3 regions of the Kitasatospora sp. NPDC004615 genome follow, and region 2 is predicted to be linked to each of the others. Evidence: riboswitches for the same ligand, from Rfam matches in the RefSeq annotation. Region 2 holds a riboswitch; each other region holds the start of a gene.
The links. Region 2 has a riboswitch for cyclic di-AMP ahead of ACFYS8_RS26210 (transglycosylase family protein). Riboswitches for the same ligand answer to the same signal wherever they lie in the genome.
Positions count from the first base shown of each region.

Region 1 (3,264 bases), on a different contig from region 2:
CCATCCTACCGGTACCACGAAAGTGACTGCGCCCGGCACCGGGTGCACGGCGGAGCGGGGCCGGGGCGGCCGCGCCCCACAACGACAACAGGGCCCCGCCCACGGACGAGACCCTGCCGCACGGTCGGGGTGACCGGATTCGAACCGACGGCCTTCCGCTCCCAAAGCGGACGCGCTACCAACCTGCGCCACACCCCGTGGTGCCGAGCAGAAGAGTACACGTCGGGCCGCCTCCGACCGGGGCGATATTCGCGAGCCGACAGCGCGGAAGGAGTGTGCAATCCACCGGCTCGACCAGGTACCCTGATCCAGTCCTCGCCACCGCGACGCGGTGCGGGTACGCCTTTGCGGGTGTAGCTCAATGGTAGAGCCCCAGTCTTCCAAACTGGTCACGCGAGTTCGATTCTCGTCACCCGCTCCACAAGGCCAACGGCCCCGACTGCCAACGCAGTCGGGGCCGTTGCCGTTGGTCGGCCGCGCCGCGTGGCCGGGGGGCCTTCGCCCGCGCAAGGGCGCCGGAAAGCCCGAAGGCCCCGCGCAGCGGACTGCGCGGGGCCTTCGAGGGGTGAGGCGTGGATCAGACGTTGACGCCGTGGGCCGCCAGGTAGGCGACGGGGTCGATGTCGGAGCCGTAGTCCGGGGTGGTGCGGATCTCGAAGTGCAGGTGCGGGCCGGTCACGTTGCCGGTGGCGCCGGAGAGACCGATCTGCTGACCCGCCGTCACGGACTGGCCGGCCGAGACGGAGATCGAGGACAGGTGGGCGTACTGGGCGTACTTGCCGTCGGCCAGCTTGATGACGACCTGGTTGCCGTAGGCACCGCCGTTGCCGGCGGAGACCACGGTGCCGTTGGCGATGGCCTTGAGGCTGGTGCCGGTGGCGACCGGGAAGTCGATGCCGGTGTGGTAGCCGGAGGACCAGTTGGAGCCGGCGACCTTGTAACCGGTGGTGACCTTGCCCGGCGCCGGGGCGACGTAGGTGGAGCTGTTGCTCGCGGCAGCCGGAACGGCGGCCGGGGAAGCGGTGGTGGCCGTGGTGGCGACCGGGGGCGCCGCCTGCGGGGCCGGGGCCACGGGCTGGGCCTTGACGGTGCCGGTGGTGGCCGGCTTCGCGGTGTCGGCCTTCTTGACGGCGACCTTCGGCGCGGTGGCGGTGTCCGTGGAGGTGGACTTGGCGGCCGGGGCCTGCGCGGGGGCGGCGGCCTGGCCGTTGATGGCCAGCTTCTGGCCCGGGAAGATCAGGTCGGGGTTGCCACCGACCACGGAGCGGTTGTCCTGGTACAGCTTCTGCCAGCCACCGTCGACGTGCTGCGCGGCGGCGATCTTGGACAGGGTGTCGCCGGAGGCGACCCGGTAGCTGTGCGGGGCGGCGGCCTGGTCGGCGACGGGGGTGGCGTCCACCGAGACCGTGGACGGGTGGCTGCCGGCCTGCTCGGTGGCGGTGTGCGCGGAGGCGGCGGTGACCGGGAGGCCGATCGCGGCGCCGGCCACACCGGTGGCGATGGCGATCCGGGCGATGGTGGCCAGGCTCGGCTTGCGGTGCTTGCCCTGAGCGGACATGAAGGCGTTCCTCTCCGACGCCTGCGAGGTGAGCTGTCGGGTTCGGGCGAGAGTTGCCCGGCCGCAGGGACTGCGGCTTCACCCCGAGCCGTTCCCGGTGGTTTCCGGGCCCGGCGACTTACCTGTGGTTCCCCCGCTCCTGCCGTGGCGTGGTATCTGGTCGGCACCGGACGACGGCAGGACTAGGCGTTCCGTCCGGTGGCCCGCCCGGTCACTGGCCGGGCTGCGGAGGAAGCAAATCCCACGGCCCGTGAGGCTGGCAAACGCCGATCGGCCCCGCTCCCTGGGTCGGGAAGGGGCTGACGATCCACCAGGTCACGCTGTGCCGACACCACGCTGCGGTGCGCGTACGCGATCATGACAGTGCGCGTACGAACCCCGCACGGTGGGCGACTTCGGCCACCGTGCGCGTTCGGGCGCGGACCTGGCGTGACGTCGCGGGTGAGCCTGGTCACCGTGGGCAGGCCGAATGGACGGCGCGGGGGTGTCTCCCGCCCGTCGTGGCGTGCCGCCGGGGAGCCGACAGGCCGTCAGCCCGCGATCGACGCGATGGCCTTGGAGACCGAGGTGAGGAACTGCTGGATCGGGCCGGCCATGGTCGACTGGCTCAGCATGAAGCCGAACAGGGCGGCGACGATGGCGTGCCCGGTCTTCAGCTGCTTGTTGCGAATGAAGATCGCGACGATGATGCCGAACAGGACAAGCGCGGAGACGGAGAAGGCCACCAGGACTCACTTCCTCGATTCGTGGCGGGGGTTCGGTGGAAGCCGGCGTTGGCTCCCAGGCGGAAACCGGCCCCTGCCCCCCGTGTCCCCACCACTCCATCCGGACTCAGTGTGGTCGCTCGTGCTGAGTGCGTAAAGGACTTGCCCGGTCGCTCGGTGCCCGAACCCGCCTGGCAGGACTGATTTTCGCCGACCGCGACGATAGCGGACGGGTTCTGACACCCCGTCGGCGGGCGGTGGTCCGTGCTGGCCTGCGCGGCAAACCGGCAGGCAGATCCAGCATCGCCGCCCGGCTCGGGCCGCGAACCGGAATTGGCCGAAGATCAACGTCCGGGTTTGACACTCCGTGGACACTCCGCGCTCACCGCGTCTGCACCGGACGGAAGTTCAGCGGCGCCAGACCAGCAGCACCGCGCGGTCGTCGTTGACGTGCTTGGCGACGGTGTCGATCAGCCGGACCGCGGAGCCGGGCCGGATCGACCCCGGGGCGGTGGCGACCAGCCGGTCGGCCTCGCCCATCAGCCGGTCCATGCCCTCGGCGAGGTCGCGGCCGGGGATCTCCACCATGCCGTCGGTGCACAGCATCAGGACGTCGCCGGGGCCGAGGGTGCCGCGCACCCCCTCGAACTTGGCCTCGTCGTAGACCCCGAGCAGCGGGCCCTCGGCCTCCTTGACCTCCCAGTACCCGGCGCCCGCGAGACGGTGCATGCCGGGCAGGTGCCCCGCGGAGAGCAGTTCGTACTCGCCGGTGTCCAGGTCGACCACCAGATGGACGGCGGTGGCGAAGCCCTCCGCCCAGTCCTGCCGCAGCAGGTAGCCGTTGGCGGCGGGCAGGAAGTCGTGGGCGGGCAGCGAGCCGAGCAGGCCGCCGAAGGCGCCGGAGAGCAGCAGGGCGCGGCTGCCGGCGTCCATGCCCTTGCCGGAGACGTCGGCGAGGACGGCTTCCAGCATCCGTCCGCCGGGGCCGGTGCGGGCGGCGAC
Region 1 covers NZ_JBIALQ010000006.1:46,119-49,382, reverse strand. Annotated here, with positions in the region: tRNA gene ACFYS8_RS21365 (tRNA-Pro) at 125-198, opposite strand; tRNA gene ACFYS8_RS21360 (tRNA-Gly) at 348-421, shown strand; gene ACFYS8_RS21355 (peptidoglycan DD-metalloendopeptidase family protein) at 578-1,558, opposite strand; cyclic di-AMP (ydaO/yuaA leader) riboswitch at 1,564-1,718, opposite strand; gene ACFYS8_RS21350 (hypothetical protein) at 2,089-2,283, opposite strand; gene ACFYS8_RS21345 (PP2C family protein-serine/threonine phosphatase) at 2,671-3,264, opposite strand, start outside.
Region 1: linked by a shared signal. The riboswitch ahead of ACFYS8_RS21355 (peptidoglycan DD-metalloendopeptidase family protein) and the one ahead of ACFYS8_RS26210 (transglycosylase family protein) in region 2 are both predicted to bind cyclic di-AMP.

Region 2 (3,264 bases):
ACCAGCAGCTCCACCGCGTCCTGCGGGCTGCTCACGCCGAGGCGCATCATTGCCTCCAGCGCGAGGTCCGCGTCCAGCGTGATCGTCACCTTCGCCATCGCATCGCTCCAGGGGCTCGGGACCGCTTCCGGCCTTCGGCGTTCGGCGTTCGGCGTTTGGCGTTCGGCCTTCGGCGTTCGGCCTTCGGTCTCGGCCGAGGATAGGCCGCTGCCCCCGGAGCCGACCAGGGTCCCCGAGGGCAGCGGTGTCCGCGGTGCGGTCACCTCATGCGCGTGCGCGTGGTGTGCGCGGTGCGTGTGGTGTCAGGCGGTTCAGACCCGACCGGCGAAGTCCGGCGCCCAGTTGGCGATGGTCTCGGTCTTCACACCGGACTTCGGGTTGGCGGCCTCGACGTACTTGCCGTCGCCGATGTAGATCGCCACGTGGTAGACGCCCGAGTTGGAGCCGTTGTTCGACCAGAACAGCAGGTCGCCCGGCTGCAGGCTGTTCAGCGAGACCCGGGTCGAGTAGTCGGCCTGGTCCGCGGCCACGCGCGGCAGGCTGATGCCGGCCTGGCGGAACGCGGCCTGGGTCAGGCCCGAGCAGTCCCAGCCGCCGTTGCCGGTGCCGCCGTAGATGTACGGCTGGCCGACCTTCGACAGCGCGAAGTCGATCGCCGCGGCCTTGGAGCCGGTCGCCTTGACGGCGGCGGTGGCGGTCGTGGTGGCGGTCGTGGTGGTGGCGGCGGGCTTGGCGGGGGTGCTCGGCTGGGCCGGCGCGGGGGTGCTCGGCTTGGCCGGGGCGGACTGCTTGGCCGGCGCCGACTGCTTGGCCGGGGCCTGGGCGACCGCGACGTTGCCGAGCGCCAGCTTCTGACCGGGGTAGATCATGTCCGGGCCCTCGGTGAGGACGGAGCGGTTCAGCTCGTACAGCTTCTCCCAGCCGCCCTCGACGTTCTGACGCTGGGCGATGGCGGACAGCCAGTCGCCCGCCACGACGGTGTAGCTGCCGGAGGCCTGGGTGTCGGCCTGCGGCTGAGCCTGCGGGCGGCTCTGGGCCTGGCCCTGGCGCTGCTGCGGGGCCGGCTGCTGGGCCTGCTTCGGCGCCTGCGGCTGGGCCGGGGCCTGGGCCTGCGGCTTGGCGGCGGTGGAGCCCGTGGAGGTGTCGACCTGCGGGGCGGCGCCGCCCTTGGTCAGACCGGCCTGGACCGAGCACACCGGCCAGGCGCCGGGGCCCTGGGAGGCCAGCACCTTCTCGGCGACGGCGATCTGCTGGTCCTTGGTGGCCAGGTCGGCGCGCGGGGCGAACGCGGTACCGCCGAAGGCGGCCCAGGTGGAGGCGGTGAACTGCAGGCCGCCGTAGAAACCGTTACCGGTGTTGATCGACCAGTTGCCACTGGACTCGCACTGCGCGACCTTGTCCCAGGTGGCCACCGAAGCGGCGGAGGCGGTACCCGCGGCCAGGCCGGGGACCGTGAGGCCGATGCCCACAACACCAGTGGTGGCAATCAGACGGCGGGCGCGCTTGGCGCTGATGGGCAGCATGAAGAAGCGTTCCTCTCCCACGCCTGCGAGGTGAGCTGTCGGATTCGGGCTGGAGTTGCCCGGCCGCGCACACCTTTCGGCGCGCACGGCTTCACCCCAAGCCCCGGACCGGTCCGTCAGGACCGTCCCAGGGCGACTTACCTGGTTCCCCCGCCCCTGCCGCGGTGCGTCATTGCATGAGCCGGCCCACCCGGCGGCAGGATTCGGCGTTCCGGGCGAGCTGGGTCCGTGTGTCCACGAACGTGGGCAGGACATTAAGCGGAATTAAGGACGATTAGCAAATTCCTGTGACGGTCGTCACCGGGTCCGGAAAATTCGATCAAGGAATTTCGAGCGAACTCCACGGCGCGCGGCCAAACCTGGGCTTCCGTCAGGAAATTGGCGATCTTGTGCCCGTTTTGGGTGGTTATGTGGCTTGCCGGGCGAATATTCACTTTGGTTAGCGTTTGCGATCGACCGGATGGGAGGTTGTGGACGTTCTGTCCACCTTGTCCCGGGCGCTGAAGACCCTTTGCTGACAGGTCGTGGAATTGCGGCCATCGCCCATTTCTGTCGAACTGATGGATGATGCTACGTCAGAATGCTTAGCCGTTTCGGAAGTCGCCGATTTCCGTTGTGACAGCCACCTATGCTGCCCCCGACGATTCGGAGTCCCTGCACGTTTCGGGAGGCGGCCATCGTGGAGCAGTGGGAGAACGGGCGGCAGCGGCGGCCGTTGTCGGGGCGGCGGCGGGTGTTGGCCTGGCTGGCGGTCGGGACGGTGGCGGCGGTCGGTGGAGGAGTGGTGCTGCGGCAGTCGCTGGCCGGGGCGGAGCCGGCGGCGGGGGCGGTGGGCGAGGGCGGGCGGCGGTGGTCGGATGCCGAGGCGTGGGGCGGGAAGGTGCCCGGGGCGGGGAGTGCCGTGCGGATCACCGACAAGGTGGTGCTGGACGGGGACGCCAAGGTCGGGTCGCTGCTGATCGACACGGGTGGGTCGCTGGTGTTCGCCGGGGACCGGTCGGTGACGTTGGAGAGTGCTGGCAACGTCGAGGTCCGCGGGGTGCTGGCGCTCGCGCCCGATGCGGCGCACACCCATACCTTGCGGTTTCCCGACATCGACGAACGGCGGTTCCAGGGCGGCGGCATGACCGTCGTCGACACCGACACCGGCCTGTGGGTCACCGGCCGCGGTTACCTGCGGCTGGACGGTGCGCCCCGGACGGCGTGGGTGCGGGCCGCAACCGAGCTGAAGGCGGGGGACACCGTACTGAAGCTGGCGGTGGCGCCGGAGGGTTGGCAGGTGGGTGACGAGCTCGCCGTCACGCCGACCGGGCCGCCCGATGCCGAGGGGTTCTCCGATGCGTACGACCTGGTGACGGTTCAGCGGGTGGACGGCCCGAACGTCACGCTGGCCGCGCCGTTGCAGCACGCGCACCCGCGGGTGAGCCTCGGTGGTGGGGCGGTGTTCGGGGCGGAGGTGCTCAACCTGACGCGCAACGTGCGGGTCGAGGGCACCGAGCAGGGGCGGGCGCACGTCCACCTGACGTCCAGCCGCCCGGCCGATGTGCGGCATGCGGTGCTGCGGCGGGTCGGGCCGCGGGCGGTGGGGAAGGAGAGTTGGAACGGGCAGCCCGTGAGTGAGCCGGTGCTCGGGCGGTACGGGTTGCACTTCCACATGCTGCTGGACACCTCGCGCGGCACGGTGGTCGAGGGCGTGGTGGTGCGCGACGCCGGAAGCCACGCGTTCGTACCGCACAACAGT
Region 2 covers NZ_JBIALQ010000008.1:12,559-15,822, reverse strand. Annotated here, with positions in the region: gene ACFYS8_RS26215 (hypothetical protein) at 1-98, opposite strand, end outside; gene ACFYS8_RS26210 (transglycosylase family protein) at 312-1,523, opposite strand; cyclic di-AMP (ydaO/yuaA leader) riboswitch at 1,529-1,705, opposite strand; gene ACFYS8_RS26205 (hypothetical protein) at 1,811-1,966, shown strand; gene ACFYS8_RS26200 (hypothetical protein) at 2,203-3,264, shown strand, end outside.

Region 3 (3,264 bases), on a different contig from region 2:
CCGGCCGCGGCAAGCCCGAGCCCAAGACCTACACGTTCCGCACCAGCCCCAAGGCGCTCACCGCGCTCAAGGACGCCGGGATAGACGTGCTCTCCCAGGCCAACAACCACGCCGTCGACTTCGGCGCCGACGGCCTCGCCGACACCCTCGCCGCCAAAGCCAACTCCCCGATTCCGCTGATCGGCATCGGCAAGGACACGGCCGAAGCCTTCGCGCCCCACATCGCCGACGTGCGCGGAACAAAGGTCGCCGTCCTGGCGGCGAGCCAGGTCGACGAAATCACCAACCAGAAGTGGCGGGCCGGCGAGCACAAGGCCGGCATCGCCTCCGCGTTCGACGAGAAGGCCCTGCTGCGCGCCGTCACCGAGGCCAAGGCGCAGGCGCCCGTGGTGCTGGTCTACCTGCACTGGGGCGAGGAAGGCGTGGCCTGCCCGACCGCCGCGCAGACCGCACTCGCCAAGAAGCTCGCCACCGCCGGCGCCACCGCCGTGGTCGGCACCCACGCCCACACCATGCTCGGCGCGGGCATGCTCGGAAACACCTACGTGGCGTACGGCTTCGGCAACTTCCTCTGGTACGGCACCTCGAACTACACCGCCTCCGACGAGACCGGCGTCACCACACTCACCATCAGCACCGACGGGCGCGTCACCGGAGAAGCGTTCACCCCCGCCCACATCGACGGCCGGGGCGTGCCCGTCCCGCAGACCGGCAGCGCGGCGAAGGCCGCCCAGCAGCGCCGCGACGGCCTGCGCGGCTGCACCGGACTGGCCGCCGTCCCGAAGTGACGGCGGCTCGACCGGGCGGCCGTCAGCCCAGGTTCAGTACCTGGCCCGGGTGGATCAGGTCCGGGTTCTCGCCCACCACCTGCTGGTTGCTCTGGTAGAGACCGCTCCAGCCGCCGTTCAGCTCGTGGCTGCGGGCGATCTTCGCCAGCGTGTCGCCCGGGCCGACGGTGTACGGCTGCGGGGACGGGGTCGCAGCGGACGGGGATTCGGCGGGCGCGGGTGCGCTGCCGGGCGTGGAGGCGCTCGGGGGCGGCGTGGTGGTGGCCGGGTCGGGGGTGGTGGGCTGCTGGGTGCCGCCGTTGCCGTGGCCGTCCTGACCCTGACCCTGACCCTGACCCTGGCCCTGGTCGTTGCCGTGGCCTGTGCCGTTGCCGTTCTCGGCGCCGTTCCCGTTTCCGTTGCCGTTCTGGTTGTCGGACGGTGTGGTCGGGTTCGGGCTCGGGTTGGTGCTCGGGTCGGTCGACGGCGCAGTCGGCGTAGTCGGAGCGGTCGGGGTGGCCGGGCTCTCCGGGGTGGGTGCCGGGGACGGCGTGGCCGCAGGCGGCTGGGGGTGCGTCAGCTGTATGTAGCGCTCGTACAGGCTCTGGTGGCTGGTCCAGAACCAACCGCCGTTCTTCTCGTACCAGTACACGTGGTACACGGGGTCGTAGCCGGGCAGGCCGGAGAACACCGGAGTGGCGTTCTGCGGGGCGACGGTGCCGTCCGAGGCGGTGTTGACGGCGGCGATGCCGCGGGCGCCGCGCAGCGCACCCGATTCGTCCGCCGAGTCGTTGTTGTCCACCACGCCGGCGGCGCTGACCGTGCGCAGGCCCGCCGTGTCGGCGCAGGACACCCACGGCTGCGGGCCTTCGGTGGCCAGGATCCGTTCGGCGACCGCGATCTGCTGGCTGCGGGTGGCTCCGCTGGGCAGCTCGGCGTACCGGGTACCGCCGTAGTCGATCCAGCGCTGGGCGGTGATCTGGAGGCCGCCGTAAAGGCCGTTGCCCGAGTCGGAACTCCAGTTGCCGCCGCTCTCGCAGTCGGCGACCCGGTCCCAGACCGTGCTGGGCGCGGCCTGCGCACCCGTCACGGCGAGCAGCGGCAGGGCGAGGCCGACGCCGGCGACGCCGGCTGCGGCGATCGCCCGCTCGGCGGCTTTCTCCGCCTGGCTCTGCCGACGGTGGCGCCCGGAACCCGTGAAGAGCATGCCAGATCCTCTCCGCACGCCTGCGAGGTGAGCTGTCGGGTTCGGACCGGAGGGAGGCCCGGCCGCCGTGTGCCGGCGGGAGCCGGTGCGGCGGCTTCACCCCTAGCCGTGGGGGCGGCGACGTACCTGGTTCCCCCGTCCCTGTCCAAGGGTTGTGGTGGTCGACCCGGCAACGCGGCGGACAGGGTTCGGCGTTGCCGCGTGCGGGGCCCGACGGTGCGGGCCGGACCGAGCCTAATCACTCGAACGGAGCAATCACAAGCTCATCGCGACCGTATTACGGCCGAGTTGCGCCGCCCGGGCGGTCGGGCGGTCGGGTGATCCGGCGGTCCGATGGTCGGGTGCGAAAGTCTGGCCGATCGGTGGGATTGGGGGAGCGTGGGGAGGGAAGGCGGACGGTCCCGCTTGGGCGCTTGGAAGCCGAGTGGTCATCAAATACCGTGACATTAAAGCGAGTTGAGCGAGATCTGGGCATTGCAGGCGTTGCGGATAAATCGCGCGACAGCTGCTTCGGGAGCTTCCTACCATCGCGGTGATCGCTGTTCCCCGACCCGCTGTGGAGGTGCCCGTGGCTGTGCTGATTCCCGAAGTACTCCGGGTGGAGCGCCAGTTCGCCCGTCTGTTCGTCGGCCAGTCGCTGTCCGTCCTGGGCGACAGGGTGTCGTTCGTCGCGCTGCCGTTCGCCGTGCTGTCGATCGGCGGGTCGGCCGCCGATGTCGGCCTGGTGGCTTCGGCGGGCCTGCTGCCGACGCTGGTGTTCATGCTGATCGGCGGCGTGTGGGCGGACCGGATGCCAAGACAGCGGATCATGCTGGCCTCCGATCTGGTGCGGTGCGTGGTCCAGGCGGCCGTCGCGGTGTTGCTGCTCACCGGGACGGCCCGGGTCGGGGTGCTGGCACTGCTGATGGTGGTGTTCGGGGTGGCGGACGCGTTCTTCCTGCCCGCCTCCACCGGGCTGATCCCGCTGCTGGTGTCCGGTGAACGGCTGAGCGAGGCCAATGCCTTGCGCGGGCTCGTCCACTCGGTGGGGTTGGTGATCGGCCCGGTGCTGGCCGGCGCGCTGGTGGCCCTTGCCGGGCCCGGCGGTGCCCTGATGGTGGATGCCGCGAGCTTCGCGGCCAGCGCCGCCGTGCTGGTGAGACTCGGTGCGGTGGGCGGGCGGGCCAGTGCGGAGCAGGCCGAGCGACTCGGGTTCCTGGCCGAACTCCGGGTCGGCTGGCGGCAAGTGCGAGAACGGGCCTGGGTGTGGTCGGGCATGCTCGCGATCGCGGTGTACCACGTGGTGGTGCT
Region 3 covers NZ_JBIALQ010000012.1:136,763-140,026, reverse strand. Annotated here, with positions in the region: gene ACFYS8_RS32500 (CapA family protein) at 1-788, shown strand, start outside; gene ACFYS8_RS32495 (transglycosylase family protein) at 811-1,974, opposite strand; cyclic di-AMP (ydaO/yuaA leader) riboswitch at 1,978-2,144, opposite strand; gene ACFYS8_RS32490 (MFS transporter) at 2,543-3,264, shown strand, end outside.
Region 3: linked by a shared signal. The riboswitch ahead of ACFYS8_RS32495 (transglycosylase family protein) and the one ahead of ACFYS8_RS26210 (transglycosylase family protein) in region 2 are both predicted to bind cyclic di-AMP.